Pelobacter seleniigenes DSM 18267: one gene and its partner. The protein of the gene in region 1 interacts with the protein of each later gene in a pairwise test. Links are inferred from orthologs where the notes say so. Each region holds a gene or a part of one and is shown on either strand. Other genes may lie near its edges.

Region 1 (8,387 bases):
AAGTGGATACCGAGGAAATTCTGGCCGAGCTTGAGCGGATCAGGCGGGAAGGTTACGGGATCAATAATCAGGAACGGGAAGAGGGAATCGCTGCCATAGCTGCCCCGGTTTTTGATTTTGAAAATAATGTGCCTGCCGCTTTGGCGGTTGTGGGTCCGGCTCACCGTTTTAAGGAAAAGCACATCCAGGACCTACTTGATAAATTGCTGATTGCCGCCCGCGAGATGTCCCGTTTGATGGGGGAATCCTGATCTTTCAGCGTTTGGTTCGTGTCTGAACGGCGGACTGTTTCGTACTATCCCTTAACCTTTTGCATGGCGGCGATGACAGCCGAATCTGCGACTTCTTCGGTGCGGAACAGGTCGCCGATTTCTCTGATCAGGATGTAACGGAGGATTCCCGCCTTCTTTTTCTTATCGCTGCGCATGGCCATCAGGATCTGTTCCGCTTCGAGCTGGCGTGGGATCCGGGTCGGTAGCTGCGCAGACGCCAGCACCTTTTCAATCCGCTCTTTGATGTTCGGTGAGCAGTAGCCCAAAGTGGAAGAAAGTTCAGCAGCGATCACCATGCCGATGGCTACGGCTTCGCCGTGGCTGATTTGGTGGCTGCTGAGCCGTTCGATTGCGTTTGCAAAGGTGTGGCCGAAGTTCAGCAGGGCTCTGCGTCCCCGGTCATAGGGGTCTTCCTGGATGATATTGATTTTGACCTGGATCGCCTGCGCAACCAGCGCTTGTAGTTCCGAAGCGTCCTGCAGTCCGCCGTCAGCAGGTTTCCAGTTGCCGGATTCAATCTTTTCCAACAGTTCCTCGTCGGCAATCAGGCTGTGCTTGATCACTTCCGCCATTCCTGAGTTAAAAGCGCGCGGAGAAAGGCTCTGTAGTGTTGCAACATCGGCAATGACGGTTTTCGGCTGTTTGAAGGCCCCGATCAGGTTTTTCCCCTGCGGCAGGTCGACCCCTGTTTTGCCGCCGATGCTGGTATCGACCATGGCCAGCAGGCTGGTCGGGCACTGCACGCAATCAACCCCACGCATAAAGGTCGCAGCGATAAAGCCGCCGAGCTCACTGATCACTGTCCCGCCCAGCGCGATAATCGTACCGCTGCGATCAAAATCCGCATCGAGCAATTGCTCGTAAATGTTTTGTGCCGTGGCCAGGGTTTTGTGTTGGCGACCGGGAGGGACGGTGATGACCGTGTCGATCATGCCGCAGCTGCCGGCGTAGAGGGGCGCTACCGACTGGTCGGTAATAATTGCCGCCGGACCGTTGATTTTAGCCAGGCTGGAAACAAAGGGCAGGATACCGCTGCCGACGATAAATTCGTAGTCCAGGGTCGGCGCTGAAATTTCCAGGCGCAGATCGTGCTTCCCCTGCACAAATTCCGATAGTTCCTCTGCAATTTCAGCAGGATGCTTTTCCGAAGTCGTGAATTGCGAAAAGCGTTTGTAGCCTTTCTCGCGCTGTTGCATCAGTTCGACAATATGCTCAAGCGGGTTTGCTCCTTGCAGCAGCGGCCGGACATTGGAATCATTGGCAACCCGCTGGAGAATCTCCTCAGGGGTGGCGACCAGGCAGAACACTCGTCCGGTTTTACTCAAAGCAGCGGCATTGGCCGGATCGAGCATCATCCGTCCGCCGGTAGAGATGACCAGGCCATCCCGATCTGCCAGCTGCTGGGCGAGTTCGGACTCTTTGCGGCGAAAAGCCGCTTCGCCTTCAACGCGAAAATATTCTGCAATCGAACAGCCGATCTGTTTTTCGATATAATGGTCGGTATCGACAAATTCATAACCCAGCTGTCGGGCCATAAGTCGACCGACGGTGGTTTTGCCGGTTCCCATAAACCCGGTCAGGATAATATTGGGTTTTGCCATGATTTTTCTCTACATGTCGATTGAAAAGAATTTAAGAAATTATTGGTTTGTCGTTGCTTGCCGACAGGAAACGGGTTGACCTGGAAAACATAGGTAAAAGTTACTGACCTGTCAAGAATTTGCCGGTTATTTTGCCATGATATAGCGGGGATATAATATTTCGATCAGTAAAACTAATTCCCTTGGCTTGGCCCCGCCTTTCTGTCATAATCTCGCTCTTTTGGGTAAAACATTTTATTTATAGAAGGTTTAACAGATGTCAGAGAAGTTAAGAAATATAGCAATCATTGCTCACGTTGATCATGGTAAGACCACCTTGGTTGATGCCATGTTAATTCAATCCGGCGTGTATCGGGAAAATCAGGCTATAACCGAGCGGGTAATGGACAGTAACGATCTTGAAAAAGAGCGCGGGATTACCATCCTCTCCAAGAACCTGTCCGTTCAGCACGGTGACCTCAAAATCAATATTGTTGATACCCCCGGCCACGCCGACTTCGGCGGCGAGGTCGAGCGGATTCTCAAGATGGTCGATTCCGTTCTGTTGCTGGTGGATGCTTTTGACGGACCGATGCCGCAGACCCGGTTTGTGCTCAAGAAATCGCTTGACCTCGGTTTGAAACCGATCGTGGTCATTAACAAAATCGACCGGCCGGGAGCGCGTCCGGAAGAAGTGGTCAATATGGTTTTTGACCTCTTCTGCGAACTGAACGCCAACGAAGATCAGCTTGATTTCCCGATCGTCTACGCCAGTGCCAAAAATGGCATCGCCAAGCGGGAGTTGGAGGATGAATCGGATAACCTTGAACCGTTGTTCGAGGTGATTGGCGAGCGTGTCGATCCGCCCAGTGGCGATCCAAACGCGCCGTTCCAACTGCTGGTGACCAGCATCGCCTATAATAAGTTCATCGGTCGGATCTCAACCGGGAAGATTTTCAACGGCACCGTCTCGGCAGGGGAAACCGTTGCCCATATCAATCGTGATGGCACCGTCAAGCACGGCCGGATCACCAAACTGCTCGGTTATCAGGGGCTGCAACAGGTTGAGATCGAATCCGCTTCGGCGGGGGACATTGTCACCATTGCCGGATTTGAGGAGTTGAGCATCGGCGAGACTCTGGCTGACCAGGAGAATCCACAGCCACTGCCTTATGTGGCCATTGATGAACCGACCCTGTCGATGAATTTTGTGGTCAGTAATTCTCCGTTTGCCGGCCGGGAAGGGAAATACGTCACTTCGCGCAACATCCGTGATCGATTGATGAAGGAATTGCGCACCAACGTCTCCTTGCGGGTCGAGGAAACGGACAATACCGACACCTTCAAGGTGTCCGGGCGGGGCGAACTGCATTTGTCCATCCTGATCGAGAATATGCGTCGGGAAGGGTTTGAAATGTCTGTCTCCAAGCCTGAGGTTATCTTTCGCGAAATTGACGGTCAGTTATGTGAGCCGATGGAGTATCTGGCCATTGATGTTCCGGAGGAATATCAGGGCACCGTCATTGAAAAACTCGGTACTCGTAAAGCCGAGATGACCTCCATGCAGACCATGGAAGGGACCAACCGGCTTGAATTTATCATTCCCGCCCGAGGTTTGATCGGTTTCAGGACGGAATTTTTGACCGACACCCGCGGTACCGGCGTCATGAACCACACCTTTCATGAATATGCGCCCTACAAGGGACCGATCAGTGGGCGCAAGAACGGGGTCCTGGTTGCCATGGAATCCGGGGAGACCGTAGCTTACGCGCTGTTCGGACTGCAGGATCGGGGAATTCTCTTCCTGGGGGCAGGGGTCGAAGTCTATGAAGGAATGATTATCGGTCAGCACGCCAAAGAAAATGACCTGGTCGTGAACGCCTGTAAAGGGAAGAAGCTCACCAACGTGCGTGCTTCCGGTAGTGATGAGGCGGTGCGCCTGGTGACTCCGCGCAACCTTTCCCTGGAGCAGGCTCTCGAATATATCAATGATGATGAACTCGTTGAAATTACGCCGAAATCCATCCGCTTGCGGAAACGTTATCTGGATGCCAACGAACGCAAGAAAATGGAAAAGAAAGCCAAGTAAAAAATCCTGGGAGTGGCTGCTAGGCATCTACTCCCAGACGCTTGATTTTTTCCACCAAGGTCGTGCGGTTGATATTGAGTAACTCAGCCGCACGGGCTTTCACCCCGTGCCCTAGATCCAACGCCTGAACAATCAGTTCCCGTTCAATATCCGCGATGACCTGATTCATATCGATGCCATTTGCGGTTATCTTCGGTGTGATCGTCAGCTCCTGACTCTGAAACTTGCCGATATCCGAAGGCAGATCGCTACAACCGATTTCGGTGCTGTCGGTCAGTGCGACTGTCCGTTCGATAATATTTTCCATTTCCCTGACATTGCCGGGCCAATCATAGGCTTCCATGGCCCTAAGCGCATCCACACCGATGCCGATCAGCGGGCGGTTCATTTCTTTGCAGATCTTCTCCATAAAATAACGTGCTAGTTGAGGAATGTCGCCGCGGCGCTCTTTTAAGGGGGGCAGGTGGATGGGAATGACATTGAGACGATAATACAGGTCCTCCCGGAAGCGTCCTTCTTTGACTTTTAACTGCAGGTCGACATTGGTGGCCGAAATCAGGCGAACATCCAGGTGGATTTTGCGACTTGAGCCGATTCGTTCTATCTCATGCTCCTGCAGTACCCGCAGCAGTTTCATCTGCAAATGTAGTGGCATGTCACCGATCTCATCCAAAAAAATCGTACCGCCGTTGGCAACTTCAAATTTGCCCGGTTTGTCGGCGACGGCACTGGTGAAGGCACCCTTGACATGTCCAAACAACTCCGACTCGAGCAGATCTTCAGGAATCGCTCCACAGTTGATGGCAATAAAAGGTTTGTCCTTGCGGGAACTGTTGTAGTGAATCGCTTTGGCGACCAGTTCTTTGCCGGTCCCGGATGCTCCCAGCACCAGGATCGTTGAATCGGTTCCGGCAATTTTTTCCATCCGTTCAAAGACCAGTTGCATGGCCTGACTGGTGCCAATGATATTATCAAAACGGTAGCGCCCGTGAAGTTGCTGACGCAGGTATTGGTTTTCCAGAACCAGCCGGCTCTTTTCCAGTGCTTTGGCGACTTGAATCTTCAAACGCTCAAAGTTAAACGGCTTGGTGATATAGTCGAGCGCTCCTTCCTTCATGGCTTCGACCGCTGTCTCTGCGGAGGCGTTGCCGGTAATAAGGATGACACAGGTTTCGGGAGAATCTTCTTTGACCTGTTTGAGAATATCGATGCCGCTGACCCCGGGGAGCAGCAAGTCGCTGATGATGAGGTCAAAGGGATGTGTTCTCAGGAGGGATAATGCCTTTTCTCCGGAGTGGCAACTTTCAACACTGTAGCCGGCTTTGCTCAACAACAGTGAAAGGGCCTTGCAACTGTCCGGCTCGTCATCAATCAGTAGGATTTGAGATTTGTTCGGCATGGCGGCTCCCTGGCAGGCGTCATTTGTTTGACGTCAGCCTAGCACGGCCATAAAAATGGAACAACAGGAATCGGTGAACCGACTGGAGCTGGCGGCGTTAAAGATATTGAAAAAAATTAAATAAGATTATATTTTAAAGACTTGCTGACCGGATAATGAGTGGGAAATGTTGACTATTTCATCTCAGTTGTATTTGTCGAACTCCTCCCAGCCCCTTTCGCGGAGTGATGATGGTGATCTGAAGGGGACTGATCACACGCAGAACTCTGCGGTCAGCCAGGCTAACGATCCTGCGCTCGCTCATATCGAACCCGGTCAGCAGACCACCCGACCTGATGGCAGCCGTAAAGATTCCCTTGAGCTCAGTGCCGAAGCTGAAGAAATCCGCCAGTTGCAGTTTCGTGACCATGAAGTCCGCGCCCATGAAGCGGCTCATGCGGCTACCGGTGGTGCTTATGCCGGATCCCCGCAATACCAATACCAGCAGGGGCCGGACGGTAAAGCCTATGCTACCGACGGAGAGGTTAGTATCGACATGTCTCCGGTCAGCAGCGATCCTGAGGCGACTTTGGATAAGGCTGAACAGATCCGCGCGGCAGCTCTGGCTCCGGCCCAACCGAGCGGGCAGGACCTCAAAGTGGCCCAGAAGGCCCAGGCCATGGCCAGTAAGGCAAAAATCGAACTGGCCCAACAGCAGTCCGAGGAGTTGTCCGCTGCTGCCAACCAGGACACGGCTTCCACCCCTTTGGCTGCAGACTCCCATTCGCTCGGCAATGACTCGTCACCAACAGTGCCCAACAGTTTCACCGGGATCGCCCGACTCAGTATCTACTCCTGATTTTTTAACCTTTCTTTGCAGGATCGGTCGGCACGTCCGGTTCTGTTTTCTTTCTTACCTGGTTTTCTTTTTGGCCTGGTTTTATGGCATATTGTTGGAAAAATAAAACGTTATTCTATATTGACATTTGTCCTATATTTCTGCTTTTATCGCAATGTGTTTGATGCAAATATATGAAATTTAAGAATAAAATTAAATATCAGTAAAAATATTTAGGCATCTCAAAAAATATCAAATTTGTAATCATTCAGGTCTCTTGGAGGAAAATAAAACATGGCTAAGCGGAATTTTAAAAAAATCATGGCTGCCAATCGCGGCGAGATCGCCATCCGGATCTTTCGCGCCTGTACCGAACTCGGCATTGCGACTGTTGCCATTTATTCGGAGCAGGATCGGCTTTCCCTGCATCGTTATAAGGCTGATGAGGCTTATCAGGTCGGAGCCGGCAAGGGACCCATCGAAGCCTACCTGGGCATCGACGAGATTATTGACCTGGCGCGGAAGAAAAATGTCGATGCCATTCATCCGGGGTATGGCTTTTTATCGGAAAACGCCGATTTTGCAGAGGCCTGCGAACGGGCGGGAATCGCCTTTATCGGGCCGACTCCCGAGGCCCAACGCCAGCTGGGCAATAAACTCTCCGGCCGGGAGGTCGCCATCGCCGCCGGAGTGCCAATTGTTCCCGGTACCGACAGCCCGGTAAGTACCGAGGAGGAAGCGCTGATCTTTGCCAAGGCCACTGGCTATCCCATCATTGTCAAGGCCAGCGCCGGTGGCGGCGGTCGGGGAATGCGGGTGGTCTATAATCAGAAGGAACTGCTGGAAGGTTTGAAGAGCGCAGCGTCGGAAGCCAAAGCTGCGTTCGGCGATGCAACGGTCTTTCTGGAAAAATATATCGAAAATCCGAAGCATGTCGAGGTTCAGGTTCTCGGCGATCAATACGGCAACCTGGTGCATTTCTATGAACGGGACTGCTCCATCCAGCGGCGCCATCAAAAGGTGATCGAAATGGCGCCTTCTCTCTATCTGAGTAAGAAGAAGCGAGAAGAGCTCTGCGCTTATGCCTTGAAAATGGCGGCTGCGGTCAATTACAGCAATGCCGGCACTATCGAATTTCTTATGGACCATGAGCAGAATTTCTATTTTATTGAAGTCAATCCACGGATCCAGGTTGAGCATACCGTGACTGAACTGGTTACCATGCGCAATCTGGTGCAGATGCAGATCAGGGTTGCTGAAGGATATAAATTGACCGATCCGGAGATCGGCATCAAGAGCCAGAAAGAGATTGAGCTGCGCGGCTATGCGATTCAGTCGCGGGTCACCACCGAAGACCCGGCCAATAATTTTGCGCCGGATTTCGGCATCATTAAAGCCTACCGCACCGCTGCCGGCTTCGGCGTGCGGCTGGATGCCGCGGCCGGGTATGCCGGAGCCCAGATTACCCCCTATTACGATTCGTTGCTGGTGAAGATTTCCACCTGGGGATTGACCTTCGCTGATGCTGCGCGAACCATGCATCGTTCGCTGCAGGAATTCCGGATCCGCGGGGTGAAGACCAATATCGGCTTCCTGGAAAAAGTCATGACGCACCCGGTTTTCCTGGCCGGAAACTGTGATACTTCGTTTCTGGAAAAGCACCCGGAGGTGTTTGACCTGCGTGCCAAAAAAGACCGGGCCAACAAAATTCTCAGTTACATCGGCCATATTTCCGTGAACGGCTATCCCGGCATTGCCCCGGCCAAGGCGCTGCGCTATGCCGAACTGCGCGAACCGGAGATTCCGGAAATTGCCTATGGCCGGCAACATCCGCGGGGGACCAGGGATATCCTGCGTGAAAAAGGGCCGGCCGGACTGGCCGCCTGGGCGCGCGCACAGAAGCATCTGCTGATCACCGATACCACCATGCGTGACGCCCATCAGTCGCTGGTGGCGACCCGCTTCCGGACCTTTGACCTGGACCGGATCGCCGAAGCCACCGCCCACCTGGGCGGCGGACTGTTCTCCTTGGAGATGTGGGGAGGCGCGACCTTTGATGTGGCGATGCGTTTTTTGCGGGAAGATCCCTGGGAGCGTCTTGATCGGTTGCGGTCCAAGGTGCCGAACATTCTTTTTCAGATGCTGCTGCGCGGTTCCAATGCGGTCGGTTACACCAATTATCCCGATAATGTCGTCCAGGAGTTTGTCACTCAGGCGGCGCGGAGTGGAA
Region 2 (8,349 bases), on another replicon or contig:
CTTTGTCCTATGTTTGAGAAAGTTGAACTTAGCTGCAGAATCGGCTATGGTCCCGTTGCTTTGTTTACTGCAATTGGACTATGAAAATTTTGTGCTGACTGGATAATTGTGACCGGGTCGGCTATCATTCTTCTTACCTCTTTATTTTTATTCATTCTTTTTATATTGGGTTTTTGTTATGACACAGACCAATCTTATTCCCGGACAGACTCTGCACGGGTTTGTCGTTGAAAGAATCGATGCCCTGCCGAGCATCAATGCCACCATGATCAGACTTTGGCATGAGCAGACGGGAGCGCGCTTCATGCACCTGGACAGAGATGACGATAATCATCTCTTTTCCGTTGCCTTCCGGACTCCACCGGATGATTCCACCGGGGTGGCACACATCCTGGAGCATACCGCCCTGTGCGGTTCAAAGCGGTTTCCTGTCCGCGATCCGTTTTTTTCCATGCTCAAGCGCAGCCTGAACAGCTTCATGAACGCCATGACCGCGAGCGATTGGACCATGTATCCGTTTTCCAGTATGAACCGCAAGGATTTCAATAATCTCCTGGAAATTTATCTGGATGCGGCGTTCTTTCCGCGGCTTACGGAACGGGATTTCAGCCAGGAAGGGCACCGGCTGGAGTTTTCCGAGGCCGACAATCCGGCGTCTCCACTTGAATACAAAGGGGTTGTCTACAATGAAATGAAAGGGGCGATGTCCGACCCGTCTTCGCTTTTGTCCCGGCGGATGGACAAGCATCTGTATCCGACCACCACCTATGGCCACAACTCCGGGGGGGAGCCGGAAGATATTCCCGACCTGACCTGGCAACAGCTCAGGGATTTTCATGCCAGCTATTATCATCCGAGCAACGCCTGGTTTTTCTCTTCCGGCAATCTGGATCTGCCGGAGCTGCTGGCGGTTGTTGAAGATCGGGTGCTGCGGCATTTCAACAAGCTCGAACTCGATTCGCAGGTCCCCCTCGAAACCGGCATGACAGAACCGTTGCGCGTTACCGAAACCTATCCGCTCGATGCGGGTGAACCCCTGGAAAAGAGATCGATGGTGGAAGTCGGCTGGCTGGGCGGCGATATTAACGACAGCTTTGAGCAGTTGGCCATGTCATTGCTGTCCACCCTGTTGCTGGGTAACCCGGCTGCTCCTTTGTACAAGGCCTTGCTCGATTCCGGGCTGGGTGCAAACCTGGCGCCGGGCAGCGGTTATCATGATGACAATCGCACCACCTATTTCGCCGCCGGTCTGCAGGGGACCGATCCGCAACAGAGCGAAGCGATCGAGACGCTGATCCTGAAAACTCTGGAGCAGGTTGCAGAGCAGGGTTTTTCGGCAGAGCGGATTGAGGGGGCCATTCATCGCCTCGAATTTTCCAACCGTGAAGTGACCGGCGACAGCTATCCGTACGCGTTGTTGTTGTTGATGCGCATGATCGGCCCTTGGATTCATGGGGGCGATCCGTTGACGGCTTTAAATTTCGAGGAGAATCTGGCCCGTTTGCGGCAGGAACTTGCCAAAGGATCCTTTTTTGAAGATCTGATCCGTACCCGGCTGTTGAACAATCCCCGCCGGGTGACTTTGTTGTTGAAGCCCGATCCAGAACTTGGTCCGCGCCAGGAAGCCGAGACCCAGGCCCGCCTCGAAGCCATCAAAAACCGGCTCAGCGAAGCTGAAAAATCCGCATTGATCAAACAGGCCGCAGAACTCAAGGCCGCGCAGGAAGGCCCCGAAGACCTGTCCTGCCTGCCGACCCTCGAGCTGGCCGACATCCCAGCTGAAGAACGGATTGCTTCCCATGAAACAGCAACTGTCAACGGGGTGACGCAGTATTGGTTCGATCAGCCGACCAACGGCATTGGGGTTGCTTCGCTGCACTTCAGTCTTGATGGTTTGACGGCTGAACAGTGTCAATACCTGCCAATTTTCGGCAGTCTGCTAACCCAGGTCGGAGCCGGAGGACGGGACTACCTGGAGATGGCTGCAAGGTTGGAAGCCGTGACCGGGGGAGTCTCGGCGCGAACTTCACTGCTCGACGACCCAACCGATCTGGGACGGAATTTTGCCGGGTTCGAAGTGAAAGGCAAAGCGCTGGTGCGCAATGCAGGAGCTCTGTTTGAATTGATGAGGGATTTTATCTGCACTCCCGATTTCAAGGATCTGCAGCGGTTGCATACAGTGTTGAACCAGTTGCAGGTTTCGCTGGAAAATTCGGTTCCCCAATCAGGGCACACCTACGCGGCGCGGATGGCTGCCTCCAGCCTTTCGGCCACAGCTTTGCAACGCGAACAATGGTCGGGACTTTCTCAGATTGCGCTGGTCCGGGAGCTGGCGGCCAAGCCGGTTGCAGAGTTGAGCGGGCTGGCCGAGTTCATGACTGGAATCGCCTCGGCTCTGTTTTCGACCGCTTGCCTGCAGACTGCGGTGACGGTTGAAGCAGCGAACTTTGCCCCTTTTAAAGACGCTCTGGCTGACGTTCTGGAGCAACTTCCTGCGACCGCTCCGAACCTGTCCGGGAAGGCAACGGAATTTTCTCCGCAGCCGTCGCAACAGGGGCTGGTCTGGTCCCTGCCGGTCAATTATGTCGCACGGGTTTTTCGGGCGGTGCCCTTCAATCATCCGGACAGCGCTGCCTTGACGGTCCTTTCCAAGCTACTGCGAGCTGAGTTTCTCCATCGTGAGATTCGGGAAAAGGGGGGCGCTTACGGTGGCCTGGCCAGCTATAACAACGAGTCCGGTCTGTTCAGTATGCTTTCTTACCGCGATCCGCAGCTGAAGCGGACCCTGCAGGTTTATGATGATGCCGCGCAGTGGGCGGCAACCGGCGGCTTCTCTGACGAGGCGGTCAAAGAAGCTGTCCTGGCGGTCTTCAGCGACCTGGATAAGCCACTGTCCCCGGCTGGTGCCGGCGCCCATGAATTTGCTAATATCCGCCAGGGCATGACCTCAGATATGCGTAACCGGATGCGCAAAGATCTGCTGGCCGTCGACCGGACCGCTTTGCAGCAGGTGGCCCGGACCTACCTGGAAAACGGGACGAGCTCGGTCGCGGTACTGGCCGGTGAGACTGCCCTGCTCAAAGCGAATAAGGAACTGGGATCACAAGCACTGGAGATCCGGAAAATCTGATTTTCAGGACGTTGCCGAAGGTGCTAACATACGTGGGGACGGAAACTGCTTCCGTCCCCTTTTTACTGCTGGAATTGATACCTCATGAATGATGTTTTTTTTGCAACGGCGGCCCTTGGGCTTGAGCCTTTGCTGGCCGACGAATTGGCCACTTTCGGTGCGCAGGAGATCAAACCGGAGCGCGCCGGAGTCAGTTTTTCCGGGACCCTGGAAACCGCCTATCGAACCTGTCTCTGGTCGCGTCTGGCCAGCCGAGTGCTGTTGCCCCTGGCAACTTTTCCCGCCGCAGATCCCGATGACCTGTATCAGGCCGGGCTGGGGATCAACTGGGCCGAACAGCTGAGTCCGGACGGCAGCCTGGCCGTACATTGTACCCTGATCGACTCTAAGATCACCCACTCGCGTTTCGCGGCTTTGCGCATCAAAGATGCCATTGTCGACCAGTTTCGCTCCCGTTATGATCGCCGTCCGTCGGTCTCCCTGGAACAGCCGGATTTGAGTCTGAACCTGCACGTTCACCGCGATCAGGCGACCCTCAGTCTGGACCTCTCCGGAGCGAGCCTGCATCGGCGTGGTTATCGGATTGACGGGGTGCATGCCCCACTCAAGGAGAATCTTGCTGCGGCCATTTTATTCCGAGCCGGGTGGCCAGCCATTTGTGCCGCTGGCGGCGGGTTGGTCGATCCCATGTGCGGTTCCGGCACCTTGCCGCTGGAAGCGGCCTTGCTGGCGACCGACACGGCCCCCGGGCTGTTGCGCGATTATTACGGATTCAACCGCTGGCTGGGGCACGATGCCGCACTCTGGGATGAATTGCTGGAGGAAGCCCGGCAACGCCGCCAGACCGGACTGGCCGCTAAAACTCCGCCCCTGATCGGTTACGATGCCGACAGCCGCGCTGTAAAAGCAGCCTGGGACCATGCCTATAAGGCCGGGCTGGACAAAAAAATTCATTTTGAGCGGCGGACCGTCCGCGAGCTGGTTGCTCCGCCTAATTGCGCCAGCGGACTGCTGGTGGTCAACCCTCCTTATGGCGAACGGCTCGGGGAACAGAGTGAGCTGCCGGCCCTGTACAACCTGCTCGGAGAGAAAATGGCCCAACACTGCCAGGGCTGGCGGGCGGCGGTGATCACCTCCAATCTGCAACTGGGGCGCAGTATCGGGCTGCGGGCGGGCAAGAGCAACGTCCTCTACAATGGAGCCTTGAAGTGCAGCCTGCTGCAGTTTGAGTTGGATGAGACCAATCATTGGCAATCCCTGGCCGACGGGGCAGGGAAATCCGTCAAACGCAAGCTTTCCCCAGGCGCGGAAATGTTTGCCAACCGTTTGCAGAAGAATTTGAAAAAACTCAAAAAACAGGCTGATCGCGAACAAACCGACAGTTTCCGGATCTATGATGCCGATCTGCCGGAGTATGCGGTAGCTGTCGATCTGTACGGCGACGAGGTTCATCTGCAGGAGTATCACGCACCCAAGACGGTTGATTCCCGCAAGGCGGCGCAGCGGCTGGAGGATGTCCAGGCGGCTTTACCGCAGGTGCTGAATCTGCCCGAGGGGAACATCCATCTGAAGGTTCGGCAACGCCAGAAGGGGCTGCAACAGTACGAGAAACAGGCCCAGCGAGGTGTTTTCAAGGAAGTCCATGAAGGGGATTGCCGGTTTCTGGTGAATCTGACTGACTATCTCGACACCGGTTTGTTCCTTGACCATCGCCTGACCCGCAAGCTGGTGCAGGAGCTGGCGGCGGGAACCCGTTTTCTGAACCTGTTCGCCTATACCGGCGCAGTGACCGTACACGCTTTACGGGGAGGGGCGAGGGAAACGACCACGGTCGATATGTCCAAAACCTATCTGCAATGGGCGGCTAGGAATATCCGTCTGAACGGCTTTTCTCCTGAGCGGCAAGAGCTGATTCAGGCCGATTGCCTGCACTGGCTGGAAACGGCAAAAGGGGAATATGATTTGATTTTCCTCGATCCGCCGAGTTTCTCCAACTCCAAAAGTATGACCACGACTTTCGACGTTCAGCGCGACCATGTCGATTTGTTGAGGCGGGTCAGCGGTCTGCTGGCGCCCGGGGGAACGCTGATTTTTTCCAACAACCTGCGGACGTTCAGCATGGAGAGTGCCGCGTTGCCCGAGCTGGAGATCGAGGATATTTCGGCCAAGACCATCCCCTTTGATTTTCAACGCAACCCGCGAATTCATAATTGCTGGTTGATTCGCAAGCATTGAGGAAGCAAGTGCGCTCCTGCCTGGTCGGTGCGGACAGGAGCGGCGCAAGATTTTTTTACCAGTTTGGAGGTTCGAATATGAAATCACCCTGGCGGTTGTCCCTGTTGCTGTTTGTCGTGTTTTTTCTGCTGCTGGCCGCAGGCTGTACCGGCCGAGTCACGACCCGTGAAGTGAGCCCGGACGAAAAGGTTATTTATGACGAGGGTTACCACTTTTCCGACAAGAAAACCATTGTTGCCGACATGGTGAAGTCTTTGCTCACCAAGTATCCCCTTGACCGGGCTACGGATCGACCGGTGCTGATCGTGTATGGGATTGCCAACCGGACCAGCGAGCATATCAGCACCAGCGCGATCACCGATGATATCCGTCAGGCCTTGCTGGCCAGCGGCCGGGTTCGTTTTGTCAACGAGACCCAACGGGAAAATATCCAGCATGAAACCAGTTATCAGTACGGCGGCAATGTCGCGGCGGAGACGCGGATCGCCAGAGCCCGTCAGGTTGGTGCGCGCTATATGCTCAGCGGGACCCTGCGTTCCATGGAAAAGGACCAGCCCCGCCAGTTCCGGTTCAAAAAGAAAACCCTGATGTATTACAGCCTGAACCTGGAATTGACCGATATCCAGACCGGGCTGATCGAATGGGCGGACAGTGCCGAAGTGATCCGGGAAGCGTCCAAACCGTTTATCGGCTGGTGATGACGGGCCGCTGGTGCGGGGACCTTCTCTGATGTGTTTTTCGTTGTTTGTCAATCGGACCGCTGGCTCCCGGCTGTTGCTCGCCGTGGGGCTGGTGGTCCTGCTCAACGGCTGCGCCGGGCGTCTCAATAAAGCCAGCCAGGAGTATTATGCCGGTCAGCCCCGGGAAGCTCTAGCCTTGCTCGAAAAAGGAGAGCGCTTCAGCAGCCGCAATGAGCTGCTGTTCCTGATGGAAAAGGGGCTTGTTCTACATCAGTTGGGCAACTATCGGCAAAGTACCGAACAATTGCTGCAGGCTGCCCAGCTGATCGACCAGTTTTATTTTATCAGTCTCAGCGAACAGGCCACCGCCCTGGCCACCAACGATTGGCTGACCCGCTACAAAGGTGAGTACAGCGAACGGCTCTGGGTGCACAGCTACCTGATGATGGACTATCTGCTGCTCGGCGAATACGACTCCGCTTTGGTCGAGGCCAAGCAGGCCCTCAAGGTCCTGGGCCGTCATCAGGAGGCGTTAAAGGATGATTACTTCACCCGGGCATTGATCGCGCTCTGTTTTGCCAACCTCGGGGAAGATAACGACGCCTATCTGGAATATAGTAAACTGGCCCGGGATTTACCCGATCCCGCTCCGGTGGCCAGGGATATCGTCACCCTGGCCGGGCGGTTGGGCATGCCGGATGAGGTGGAAAAATACCGTCCCTATGTTGTGGGCCCCTTGGCGCCGGAAAGCTCTGAGCTGGTCCTGTTTGTGGCCAACGGTCGGATTCCGCGCAAGCAGCCCGGAAATTTCGTGCTGCCGCCGTCGATCCGCTTTTCTTTTCCTTACTATCAAGATCAGCATACGTTGCAGCCTTGGTTGCGGGTCGATCCCCCTGTCGCGGGGATGTTGGCACCCGTCTCAACCGATATGGCTGTCGTGGCTCAGTCCTCCCTGGAGGCGCGACGGGTGCAGATCATTGCCCGGGAAACTGCCCGGGCTGCTGCCAAAGAGGCGCTTTCCCAGTCGGTTGGCAAAGACCATGGCAGCGCGGCGGAAATTGCGGTTCGGCTCGGTCTTTTTCTACTTGAAGAGCCCGATGTCCGCTGTTGGCAGACCCTGCCGGGACGATTGACATTGCTGCGCGTTCCGCTGTCGCCAGGGCATCATGACTTGACTCTGTTGGTGAATGGGGACACTGGCGGAGAGCAGGAGATCCAGCTGCCCGATATCGAGCTACGGGCAGGTCAGCGGGTATTCCGCTCCATCCGTCTGTAACCTCTATCCGGCCCCTCTTTTTTATTTGACCTGTCTATGGCTGCAGGGTTTATCCCTTGGGATTGTGGCGCCACACAGATCACAAACCTCAATCTGAAGGAGATAATTCAATGAGCAAAAACGTGGGAAAAGCAGAATGGGTGGATATGTTCAAGGCGATCGGACTGAGCGAAGAGCAGATGAAGCAATGGCACCGGCTGTTTGAAACAACCTATCCGGATGATCATCTCAGTTTTCTGAAATGGCTGGGCCTTGCGGATGAAGAGGCCGCAGCCATCAGGACGGCGAGTCGTTAACCTTTCGTATGTTGCTCTGTCTGGCTTCCGTTGTGCCTCGTTGAGGGAGATCGACCCTCAATGGTGAAGTTAAACGGATCGCCGGGAGCTTTGAAAGAAATCGGGCCTGTCTTCGGGCGGGCCCGGTTTTGAGGTCATCGAAAATGAAGCAATGGTCTGTTTCGCAAATGGCAAAACAGTATGGCCTGTCCCGCAGTACGCTGCTTTATTATGAGCATATCGGCCTCTTGTACCCTTCGCGGCGCTCATTGGCCGGCTACCGGGTCTATTTTGAGAAAGACCGCGCACGCCTTGAAAGAATCTGCCTGTACCGTCAGGCGGGCTTGTCCCTTGATGATATTGGGAAAATTCTGTCCGGACCGCGTCATCCTGAAGCGGATGTTCTCGAGAACCGCCTTGCTGAACTCGGCCGCGAGATTCTGCAGCTCAGGACGCAGCAGCACCTCGTCGCAGCCTTAATCAAGGAGCAAGGCCGCATTCCGAACGAGATGCCGGTGGACAAACAGAGCTGGGTCGCCATGCTCGAAAAAGCCGGTATGGATGAACAGGCGATGCGGCGCTGGCACCGTGAATTCGAGGTCCGTTCTCCTCAGGCCCACTACGAATTTCTCATGTCGCTTGGAATCGATGAACAGGAAGCCGAAAGAATTCGCCAGTGGGCCATAGCAGACAACTTTTCCGGATGACAACGTGTGGCAATTGTGAGAGTGGCGGGCATACCGTTTGCGGTAG

What was found.
Region 2: the proteins of typA (region 1) and rlmKL interact in binary tests that used the Escherichia coli proteins (3 or more experiments, as listed by UniProt). The link is inferred for Pelobacter seleniigenes DSM 18267 from one-to-one orthologs.

Annotation. Positions count from the first base shown.
Region 1 is NZ_JOMG01000005.1:67,165-75,551, forward strand. What follows is about bases 1,569-4,535. They hold typA (translational GTPase TypA), read left to right. Parts: upstream 1,569-2,129; coding sequence 2,130-3,941; downstream 3,942-4,535. Other genes in these bases: aroB (3-dehydroquinate synthase), read right to left, coding at 1,569-1,873; N909_RS0121625 (sigma-54-dependent transcriptional regulator), read right to left, coding at 3,961-4,535. In the rest of the region: N909_RS26615 (IclR family transcriptional regulator), read left to right, coding at 1-251; more of aroB, read right to left, coding at 296-1,568; more of N909_RS0121625, read right to left, coding at 4,536-5,340; N909_RS24950 (putative metalloprotease CJM1_0395 family protein), read left to right, coding at 5,507-6,178; N909_RS0121635 (pyruvate carboxylase), read left to right, coding at 6,452-8,387. UniProt on the Escherichia coli protein: A 50S ribosomal subunit assembly protein with GTPase and nucleotide-independent chaperone activity, required for 50S subunit assembly at low temperatures, may also play a role in translation.
Region 2 is NZ_JOMG01000001.1:501,967-510,315, reverse strand. The notes cover bases 2,861-5,789. They hold rlmKL (bifunctional 23S rRNA (guanine(2069)-N(7))-methyltransferase RlmK/23S rRNA (guanine(2445)-N(2))-methyltransferase RlmL), read left to right. Parts: upstream 2,861-3,214; coding sequence 3,215-5,365; downstream 5,366-5,789. Other genes in these bases: N909_RS0102230 (penicillin-binding protein activator LpoB), read left to right, coding at 5,443-5,789; N909_RS0102240 (insulinase family protein), read left to right, coding at 2,861-3,130. Outside these bases: more of N909_RS0102240, read left to right, coding at 179-2,860; more of N909_RS0102230, read left to right, coding at 5,790-6,063; N909_RS0102225 (COG3014 family protein), read left to right, coding at 6,095-7,321; N909_RS0102220 (MerR family transcriptional regulator), read left to right, coding at 7,432-7,617; N909_RS0102215 (MerR family transcriptional regulator), read left to right, coding at 7,785-8,303. UniProt on the Escherichia coli protein: Specifically methylates the guanine in position 2445 (m2G2445) and the guanine in position 2069 (m7G2069) of 23S rRNA. Methylation occurs before assembly of 23S rRNA into 50S subunits.